3 regions of the Nocardioides asiaticus genome follow, and region 1 is predicted to be linked to each of the others. Evidence: predicted binding sites of a transcription regulator. Region 1 holds the regulator's gene; each other region holds the start of a gene.

Region 1 (3,270 bases):
TTGCCGACCACCTTCCAGGTCGTGGGCGCGTTCCTGAGGCCGGACTTGAGCCAGCTCAGCTGGTCGGTGCCGGTGATCGTGCGGTCCGGGTCGTCGACGGCGGCCAGCCCGTCGGTCGTCTGGTCGACCTGCTTGGAGCGGTAGGAGCGCAGGTCGAGCATGCTCAGCTCGAGCACCGTGCCGAACCTGAAGCGCCGGTAGATCCGGTCGTTCAGGTGGCTCTGGTCGAGGGCGGCGGTCCCGTCGAGGCGCACCGGCATCCATTCGTCGTACGCCTTGTGGGCGTGGGTCTTGCGCGCCTTCCAGTCGTACTCGCCCGGGCTGTTGTTCTCCGCCCCGTTGCGCCACTGGTCGTTGGCGACCTCGTGGTCGTCCCAGGTGACGATCCACGGGAAGCGGGCGTGGAGATCGGCGAGGTCGGGGTCGCGCTTGTACTGCGCGTGCCGGATCCGGTAGTCGGCCAGGGTGTGGACCTCGTGGGCCGGCTGGTGCTTGCGGATGTCGATGTCGTCGGGCCCGTAGCCGTACTCGCCCGGGCCGTACTCGTAGAAGTAGTCGCCGAGGTGGACGATCGCGTGCAGGTCGGTGCGCTTCGCGAGGTGGCGGTACGCCGAGAACCAGCCGGCCTGCAGGTTGGCGCAGGACACGACGCCGAACCGGATCCGGCCGGGGGTCGCCGTCGGTGCGGGCGCGGTGCGGGTGCGGCCGACCCGGCTGTGCTGGCCGGCGTACGAGAAGCGGTAGTTGTACGCCGTCGCGGGCCTCAGCCCGGTGACGTCGAGCTTGACCGTGTGGTCGCGCCACGGGCCGGTCGTGAACGTGCCGTGCTTCACGACGGTCTTGAAGGTCGGCGAGGTGGAGACCTGCCAGCCGACCTTGACGTGCGGGCCCCTGCCCGAGCCCGGCCTGCTGGCGGCGGTCGGCGTCACCCGGGTCCAGATGACGACGGCGTGGGGGAGCGGGTCGCCAGAGGCGACGCCGTGCTGGAAGTGTCGGAGCGCGGCTGCGGCGTCGGCGTACGGCGCCGGGAGGACGGCCGCCCCGACGCCCGCCAGGCCCGCGCCGAGGCCGCCGGCGAGCAGGCGGCGGCGGTCGAGGGGAGTGTGGGTCACGCTCGGAGAACGACGCAGCCGCCGGCGCGTGACGCGCCGGCGGCTGTTGTTCACCCATCGTTGGTCGAGCCCGGACACGAAGTGGCCGGTGTCGAGACCAAGAGAGTCGTCAGAGGCTCCGCAGGACCGCGGTGACCTTGCCGAGGATGGTGGCGTGCGTGCCGTCGATCGGGTCGTAGGCCGGGTTGTGCGGCAGCAGCCAGACCTTGCCGTCCTTGCGCTGAAGGGTCTTGACCGTCGCCTCGCCGTCGATCATCGCGGCGACGATCTCGCCGTTCTCCGCCGTCGGCTGCTGGCGCACGACCACGAAGTCGCCGTCGCAGATCGCCGCGTCGACCATGGAGTCGCCGGAGACGTGCAGGAGGTAGAGCGTGCCGTCGCCGACGAGCTGCTTCGGCAGCGGGAAGACGTCCTCGACCCGCTCCTCGGCGAGGATCGGGCCGCCGGCGGCGATCCGGCCGACGACCGGGACGAGGGTCGCCTCCGGGTTGGCGTCGCCGATGCCGGTCTCGTCGTAGGCCGTCTCCTCGGCCGCCGAGATCGACTTGCGGGCCGCGAGGACCTCGGGCAGGAACACCTCGAGTGCCCGCGGCCGGTGCGGGTCGCGCTTGATGAAGCCCTTCTGCTCGAGCACCTTCAGCTGGTGGGCGACGCTGCTGGTGCTCGTCAGGCCCACCGCCGAGCCGATCTCGCGCATGCTCGGCGGGTAGCCCCGCTTCTCGATGCAGTCGCGCAGGTGAGCCAGGATGCGCTGCTGGCGCGGGGTCAGCCCGGTGGCGTCGGGCGGGCCGTCGGGAAGCTCGCTCACGGCGGTCGTGGACCGCTTGGCGGAGGTGGACGCCGGGGTCGGCTCCTTGGTCGGCTTGGTCATGTGCCCACGGTAGACCGGGCCGTTGCCGACTTCAAACATCTGTTCGAAGCGTGTCGCGATCTGTGGACAACGGGCGGTTCGAACATTTTTTCGGCCCGGGCCCTTGATCTCGTTCGAACAGGTGATCTACTCTCGATCACGTGTTCGATCGAATGCGTGATCGAACGGACGCGATCCGGCGCTCGTCCCGAACTGTCGGTGGCCGTCTGTAGACATCTCGTCGAGCGCACCAGCCACCCCACTTCCCCAGGAGACCGGCGATGACCACGACCACCCTCGACCAGTTCATGGCCCCGGCCCGGCCCGTGGATCGGGCGCCGCGGCGCGGCTCGAGCGTGCGGCTGACCCGCCGCGGCCGCGTGGTGGTGTTCCTCGTCGCCCTCGGTCTGCTGCTCGCGGCGGGGTTCCTCGGCGCCGGCCTCTCCGGCGCCGCCCAGGAGAAGGGCAACGCTGTCCCGACCCACACCGTCGTCGTCGAGCCCGGCGACACGCTCTGGGATCTCGCCTCCGACGCCGCCGACGGCGGCAGCGTCCGCGACATGGAGCAGCAGATCAAGGACCTCAACGGGCTCGACTCCGGCATGCTCGCCGCCGGCCAGTCGCTGCGCATCCCGAACTGACCACACCGCCGGGCTGCCTCCGTCGCCGCTCGGCCACAGACGGCCGTCAGCTGATTCGACCCCGGCTGGCGGCACCTACAGGGGAAGAGAAAGAGGGGCGGGGCGGGAGGACCAGCGTCCGACCGCCCCGCCCCGGCTTTGCAGACGTCATACGTCCCGCGGCGCGCAGTGTCCCCGTCCGTATGACGTTGTTCCTACGTCATACGGGCGGCCACCGCACCGCGAGCCATGCGTCGTCCACACCAGGGGCTCGCGTCGCTGCCCTCCACAGACCGGGTCGACGCAGGCGCGGGCGGTCGGTGGAGTCTTCGATCGTCGTACGCATGACCAAGCCACTCAGCACGCAGAAGCAGGTCGAGCTCGAGCTCGGGATGCTCAAGGAGCGACAGTCGTACGTCGTGTCGCGGCCCCAGCTCTATGCCGCCGGTGTGACTCGCGGCGAGATTCGGCATCACGTGCGGATGGGTCGCTGGCAGCTCATCGGCGACCAGAGCGTGTGCCTCCACAACGGTCCGATCTCCTGGGAGGGCCATTGCTGGGCGGCTGTGTTCCAGGGCGGGCCGCGGGCCTGCCTCGATGGGGCGGCTGCGCTGATCGCCAGCGGCCTGGAGCGGTACGACGAGGAGCGGATCCGTGTCTCGGTGCCGCGCGGCACACGGATCCGGCG
Region 2 (3,270 bases), on a different contig from region 1:
GCAATGGAGGCGGCCCTCGTGCTCACTTCGGAACGAGTGCCCTTCCCGGCGCCGTGAGATCCGCTGAGAATGTCTACGTACATAGACCTTGCGAAATGTCTATGATCGTGGACATGGAGGCGGGATGAGGATCGGGAATCCACGCCAGTTCGGGGCGGTCATCCGGGCGGAGCGGAAGGAGCGCCGCCTCACGCAGGTGCAGCTCGCGGAACAGGCGGGGGTGTCACGCGCGTGGCTGGCGAGGTTCGAGACGGGGCATCCCGCGGCGAGCATCGAGCCGATCTTCCGGGTGCTCGCGGCTCTCGAACTGGATCTCTCGACGGTCGAGCGACGCATCTCGCCGCAGGAGGCGGTGGTGATGGCGGCGGTCGCCGAGCGCGACCGTCGGGGCTAACGTCCGATTCCACGCCCCGACGTGGGGGTCATGACCGACGGTGGCTCGGGGCGACGGCGTACGCCGGCGGTGAGAAGCTGCGCTTGGAGCGCCGTCGAGCGGGCGGGCGGCTGTGAGCCGTAGCGATCGATGTCCTCCGCGGCTCTTCGGGCTGCGTGGGCCGGACCGAGATCGGCACGGTCACGGTTGAAGACATCGATCCACTGGCGACGAGCGTCCTCGACAGACCCCGCGACGAGGTGAGCGACGTTCGAGTCGCGGCCGCGAGTCATGCCGACGTACGCAGCAGCAGCACCGGTGGTCTCACCGACTCCTTCGCTACGAACTCGACCTATGACGGTCCGGCGAGAGATCGATCGGAATGCGCAACGCACTGCGCCGCCGCGTCGACCGGCTGACACGGGCGGACCGATCACCGTGCGCCTTGCGTATCCACTCCGGCTGCCGATGCGAGCCAGCATTGGACCTCGTCCACGTCGTCCTCGGTCAGGCCACCGATGTCCTGACACACAACCCTCACCGACGTCCCGCGACACGACACCTTCAGGTGGACTAGACACGCCACCGGCTAGAACATAGGTTCGAATGCCATGACCGCTAGGGTGCCTCTGAGAGTGATCTTGTTCTGGACACCTCCCGGGGATGAATCACGCGCTGCGTCGCGTTCTCGGTAGCGTGAAGAGAACCGGTATGGGGCAGTCTGGAGGAGCGGTGGCGACTATCAGCGCGATCGAGTGGACCGAGGTCACCTGGAACCCCGTTACCGGGTGTGACCGCGTGGCTGCCGGGTGCGACAACTGCTACGCGCTCGCGTTGGCGAAGAGGCTTCGGGCTATGGGAGCCGAGAAGTACCAGAACGACGGCGACCCGGTTACTTCTGGGCCAGGGTTTGCGGTCACCGTTCACCCCTCCGCATTGACGCAGCCCTATAAGTGGCGCTCGCCGAAGGTCGTGTTCGTGAACTCGATGAGCGACCTGTTCCACGCCAAGGTGCCGGTCTCATTCATCCGGGACGTGTTCGACGTCATCGCAGAGACTCCACGACACACCTACCAGGCGCTGACGAAGCGGGCGCATCGGATGGCACGTATCGCTGACCGACTCGACTGGCCCGACAACCTCTGGATGGGCGTGAGCGTCGAGTCCCATGATGTGACGAACCGGATCGACCACTTGGCCGCGACACCTGCTGCGACGAGGTTCCTCTCCTGCGAGCCGCTTCTAACGGCGCTCCCAGGTCTTGACCTGACCTCAGTCGATTGGGTGATCGTGGGCGGGGAGTCCGGCCCGCGTGCTCGGCCGATGGACTACGCCTGGGTCGAGGACATCCAACTCCAGTGCGCCGATGCCGATGTGCCGTTCTTCTTCAAGCAGTGGGGCGGACGGACACCAAAGGCGAACGGGCGCGAACTTCACGGGCGTACGTGGGACGAGATGCCCGCGCTCGCCGGAGCCTTGTGACAGTCAGCCAGCGAACGTGAACGGCGCCTTGCCCAGCGGGTATCCCGGCTCCCTGACCAGCCGCTTCTCGCTCACCAAGCCCTTGAGGACCTTGCCGAGGGTGGATTCGGTCATGACGCCGTAGTCGGGGCCGTACACCTCGATCACATGGTCGACCAGGACGAACTTGCGGTGGTCGGCTGCCAGGCGCAGTATCCGGGTCCGTGCGCGCTCGGCGGCGGTGGTCTGCTCTTCCTCGATCTTCTCGCCCACGATGTCGAAGTCGAACAGAGGACCCTGCTCGTCGTCTGGCTGCGGGCCGACCTCGCGCAACCACTTCTGGCGAGCGCGGGCCAGCGCGTCGGCCATCACCCAGTGACCGTCATTGGATCTGGTCAGGTAGACCAAGTGGTAAGTCGGCTGGTTCTCCGGCTTGCGACGTACCGGAATCACCACACCGCCGGTGTTGGCGGCGCGGGCGAGTCTGTGGGTGCACTCCGAGGCGACCTTGTCGGCAGCCACGCCCCAGGTGCCGTCCGGCGTCGCCGCGTGCGCGTCTAGAGCGATCTTTCGCCACCACGAACCGCCCATCACCTGGTCCATGGTCTCCAGGCCAGCCGACTGCTGACCAGCATGGAGTACGCCCGAGACCCGCCTGGTGAAGTCTGCGCTCAGGTTCAGCAGAGCCTCCGTCGGCGGCCATCTCTTGCCGCGGTCGCCGCTCAGCGCCCCGACAACTGTGTCGAACGGAAGATTCTGGCCGCATGGGTCGAGGAACAGGAACAGCGGTATTCCGTCCGCCTCCTTGATGGCCGCGCTCAGTCGGGTTTCGACGTCAGCACACTCCGATGTCACGTCGAGGCCCATCGCCCGGTATTCAGCGACAACGTCGGCGAGCCGCTCAGCGTCGTCGCGGTTCTTCTCGAACAGCCGGATGCTGGCCACGGTGCGAGGCGCAAGGCCCACTGCGGCGCTCATGAACAATTCGGCTGATCCCGGCGTGCCGTCAACGAACCGACCGCGCCCAGCGAACCCGTCGAGGACCATCACCCGGCCACCCGTCGAGCGAGAGGCGACCTTCGCGAGGAACACCGTGCTGTACTGCTTCAAGATCTCGTGCTTGAAGATGGAGGTCGCTTTCGGCGTGGCGAGCAGACCTCCGCCCGTGCCTGTGGCCATCGCGTCGCCTCCCCGATACACCCGAGTGCAGCCATGATGTCAGTCACACATCCGACGCGGGACAAAAGTGCAATATCCCTATTCGAGGGCGGACTTGTGGCGCAGTGCCGGATGACAGCGATCGCTACCCCGAAACCCTGCTCGTCCGAGTTACAGCGGGTCGAGTCGGATAGCCCTGCTTCTACGCGCCTTGCCGCTAGCCAGGCTCACCCTGGCGCGCAGGAAAACCTCCCCGCCGGACGGGTCGGCGGCCTCCT
Region 3 (3,270 bases), on a different contig from region 1:
CCGGAGCGGCGAGGCGAGCTCGGCGGCGATGATCATCGCGAGCGTGGTCTTGCCCAGCCCGGGCGGCCCAGAGAGCAGGACGTGGTCGGGCGCCCTCCCACGTCGCCGGGCCGCTTCGAGGACCAGGCCCAGCTGGGCACGGACACGGCCCTGACCGACGACCTCGTCGAGAGTGCGCGGGCGCAGCGCCTGCTCGACCGCGCGCTCGTCACCCTCGGCCTCCGCCGCGGTCAGCGAGCCCGGCTGGCCCGTGTGGGACGCGAGGTGGGCCTCCTCGGCGGCGGCCAGGTCGTCCTCGTGCACCTCGGTCACGCCTTCGACAGGGTACGGAGGGCTGCGCGCAGGAGCGTGCTGATGTCGGGCGCGTCGCCCACCTGCTCGCTGACGGCGTCGACGGCCTTGTCGGCGTCCTTGGCGGCGTAACCGAGGCCGACCAGCGCCTGGGCGACCTGGTCGCGCCACGGCTCGGCGGGCGCGGGCGCGGCGGAGACCCGCCCGCCGGTGGGTGCGCCGACCCGGTCCTTGAGCTCGAGGATGATCCGCTGCGCGCCCTTCTGGCCGATGCCGGGCACCTTGGTGAGGGTCTTGACGTCGTCGGCGGCGATGGCGGCACGGATCCCGTCCGGCGAGAGCACGGCGAGCATCGCCTGCGCCAGCTTCGGACCGACCCCCGACGCGGTCTGCACGAGCTCGAAGAGACTCTTCTCCTCCTCGTCGGCGAAGCCGAAGAGGGTGAGCGAGTCCTCCCGCACCACCATGCTGGTGGGCAGGTTGGCCTCGCTGCCGGTGCGGAGCCCGGCGAGGGTGCCAGGCGTGCACTGCAGCTCGAGGCCGACGCCGCCCACCTCGAGGACGGCACTGGACAGGGTCACCGCGGCGACCCGTCCGCGGACGAACGCGATCATCGGACCTCCGTCGGTCGAGCGTTCTGTGCTGGTCGAGCCTGTCGGGATCCCGCCTTGGCGAGCGCCGCGTCGATGCGGGACTGGGCGCTGCCGCGCCAGATGTGGGTGATGGCGAGCGCGAGGGCGTCGGCGGCGTCCGCCGGCCGCGGCGTCGCCGGCAGCCGGAGGATCCGCGTCACCATCGCGCCCACCTGCGCCTTGTCGGCCCGGCCGTTGCCGGAGACCGCCGCCTTCACCTCGCTCGGGGTGTGGAGCGCGACCGGCAGGCCGCGGCGGGCGGCGCACACCATCGCGAGGCCGCTCGCCTGGGCGGTGCCCATGATGGTGCTGACGTCGGAGCGCGCGAAGATCCGCTCGATCGCGACGGCGTCCGGCCGGTAGTCGTCCAGCCACGCGTCGACGCCCTTCTCGATGGTGACCAGCCGTTCGGGCACCGGGACCTGCGACGACGTACGCAGCACATTGACGTCGACGAGCGTCAGGGGCCGGCCGAGCTCGCCGTCGACCACCCCCATGCCGCAGCGGGTCAGGCCGGGATCGATCCCGAGCACGCGCACCAGGTGGCCTCGCTTTCCGACGCAGGTCGAACGTCTGTTCGCAGAGCAACGCTAACGGGTGGCACCGACACGTCGTCGTACGACACGCGGAGCCAGGCCCGGATGAGCGCCTTCATCACTGATGGCAGCTGCCGCGGTGCTCGACGTTGACGCAGGTGTCGTCGCCGCCCCCGGCGTGGTCGGTGTCCTCGCCCGGCCCGCCGTCGACATAGTCGCTGGAGCCGAAGCTCTCGACGTAGTCGTCGCCCCCGCCCATGACGGCGTGGAGCGCCCTGCCCTGGTCCTGGAGCCACTCGGCCTCGTCGGTGCCGCTGAACCGCAGCCGCGCGCCGAAGTCGAGGAAGTAGAACCGCTCGCCCCCGGAGAGGGTCGCCGTCGTCGACGTGCCGTCCACCGTGTGGGTGATGCTCCCGGCGGCGTTGTCGATGGCGTAGCTGCCCTGCGGGATCTTGCCGGCGTCGTCGCCCGCGCTCAGGTAGACGGTGTCGTAGCCGGCGCCGAGCGCGATCGCGGAGCCCTTCAGCCGCCCCGAGGACGGCCCGTAGTCGACGAACACGCTGTCGTCGCCCGCGCCGGTCGTGACCTGCAGCGGCTTGGTCTCGTACGCCGTGACGGTGTCCGCCCCGGTCCCGCTGTCGACAGTGTCGGCACCGGAGTAGGAGTACACCTCGTCGCTGCCCGCCCCGCCGTCGATGGTGTCGGAGTCCGCCGGTAGCTGGTAGTCGTCGCCGGAGAGCTGGTCGTTGCCGCCGTTGCCGACCACGGTGTCGTCCCCCTTGCCCGCCCAGAGCAGGTCGCGCCCCGCCGACCCGGTCAGCACGTCGTCGTACGACGAGCCGGTGACCTGCAGCTCCGGGTGCCAGGCGATCGTGTCGGCGCCCTGGCCGGTGGCGCTCCCCCGCACCGTGGTGGTCGCCCTGCTGAGGTCGATCCGGACGGTGCGGGTGGCGCCGGCGTACGAGACGGTGTCGGGACGGTACAGCTCGTCGTAGCGGCTGCGGTCCCAGCCGGTGTCGAGGTAGTCGTCGCCCCAGCCGCCGTCGAGGACGTCGCCCCTCTTCCAGTCGCCGCCGCGGTCCAGCCCGGTCGCGTCGGCGCCGCCGTAGAGCCGGTCGGCGCCGCCGTTGCCTGTCAGTGCGTCCGTCCCGTCGTCCCCGAAGAGCCGGTCAGCGCCGTCGCCGCCGACGAGGCGGTCGGCGCGGGCGCCGCCGTGGACCAGGTCGTCACCGGCACCGCCCCAGACGTGATCGCCGCCGTCGCCGCCACAGATCACGTCATCTCCGCCGCGGCCCTCGACCGTGTCGTTCCCACCGAGGGCGACGATCACGTCGCGGCCCGCGGTGCCCACGAGGTGGTCGGCCTTCGCGGTGCCCACGATCGTGGCCGGCTGGCCGGCGCAGGTCGGGCCGGCGGCGTACGCCGGAGAGGTGGCGAGGAGAGGCACGCCGAGCCCCGTGACCGCGGTGGCGAGGGCGACGGCCGTGTGTCGTAGGTGTGTCATGACGGATCCTTCTCGAAGCAACAGGACCTGCCTTGGACGCGCCTCCGGCCGCCGAGGTTGTCCTCGACGGCCGGAGATCAGGATCAGGGGGGGCTCAGGCGTTCTCGAGCTCGGCCATGACCTCGTCGGGGACGTCGACGTTGGTGAAGACGTTCTGGACGTCGTCGAGGTCGTCGACGGCGTCGACGAGCTTGAAGACCTTCCCCGCGGCGGCCGGGTCGGCGACCGGGATGTCCATCGACGCGACGAACTCGACGTCGGCGGAGTCGTAGTCGATGCCGGCGGCCTGCAGGGCGGTGCGTACGGC

What was found. The regulator LexA, encoded in region 1, represses DNA repair genes until DNA is damaged. The targets are predictions, from matches to a motif close to TCGAACANNTGTTCGA.
Region 2: the regulator LexA is predicted to act here: its motif matches at 964-979, upstream of ABLE53_RS17830 (DUF5131 family protein).
Region 3: the regulator LexA is predicted to act here: its motif matches at 1,489-1,504, upstream of ruvC (crossover junction endodeoxyribonuclease RuvC).

Annotation. Positions count from the first base shown of each region.
Region 1 covers NZ_JBDZDM010000001.1:1,167,501-1,170,770, reverse strand. The annotation lists gene ABLE53_RS05685 (alkaline phosphatase D family protein) at 1-1,112, opposite strand, end outside; gene lexA (transcriptional repressor LexA) at 1,222-1,983, opposite strand; gene ABLE53_RS05675 (LysM peptidoglycan-binding domain-containing protein) at 2,244-2,603, shown strand; gene ABLE53_RS05670 (hypothetical protein) at 2,927-3,270, shown strand, end outside.
Region 2 covers NZ_JBDZDM010000005.1:50,988-54,257, forward strand. The annotation lists gene ABLE53_RS17825 (helix-turn-helix domain-containing protein) at 125-394, shown strand; gene ABLE53_RS17830 (DUF5131 family protein) at 1,085-1,855, shown strand; gene tcmP (three-Cys-motif partner protein TcmP) at 1,859-3,013, opposite strand; gene ABLE53_RS17840 (hypothetical protein) at 3,164-3,270, opposite strand, start outside.
Region 3 covers NZ_JBDZDM010000008.1:56,608-59,877, reverse strand. The annotation lists gene ruvB (Holliday junction branch migration DNA helicase RuvB) at 1-303, opposite strand, end outside; gene ruvA (Holliday junction branch migration protein RuvA) at 309-905, opposite strand; gene ruvC (crossover junction endodeoxyribonuclease RuvC) at 902-1,462, opposite strand; gene ABLE53_RS23570 (calcium-binding protein) at 1,578-2,963, opposite strand; gene ABLE53_RS23565 (YebC/PmpR family DNA-binding transcriptional regulator) at 3,058-3,270, opposite strand, start outside.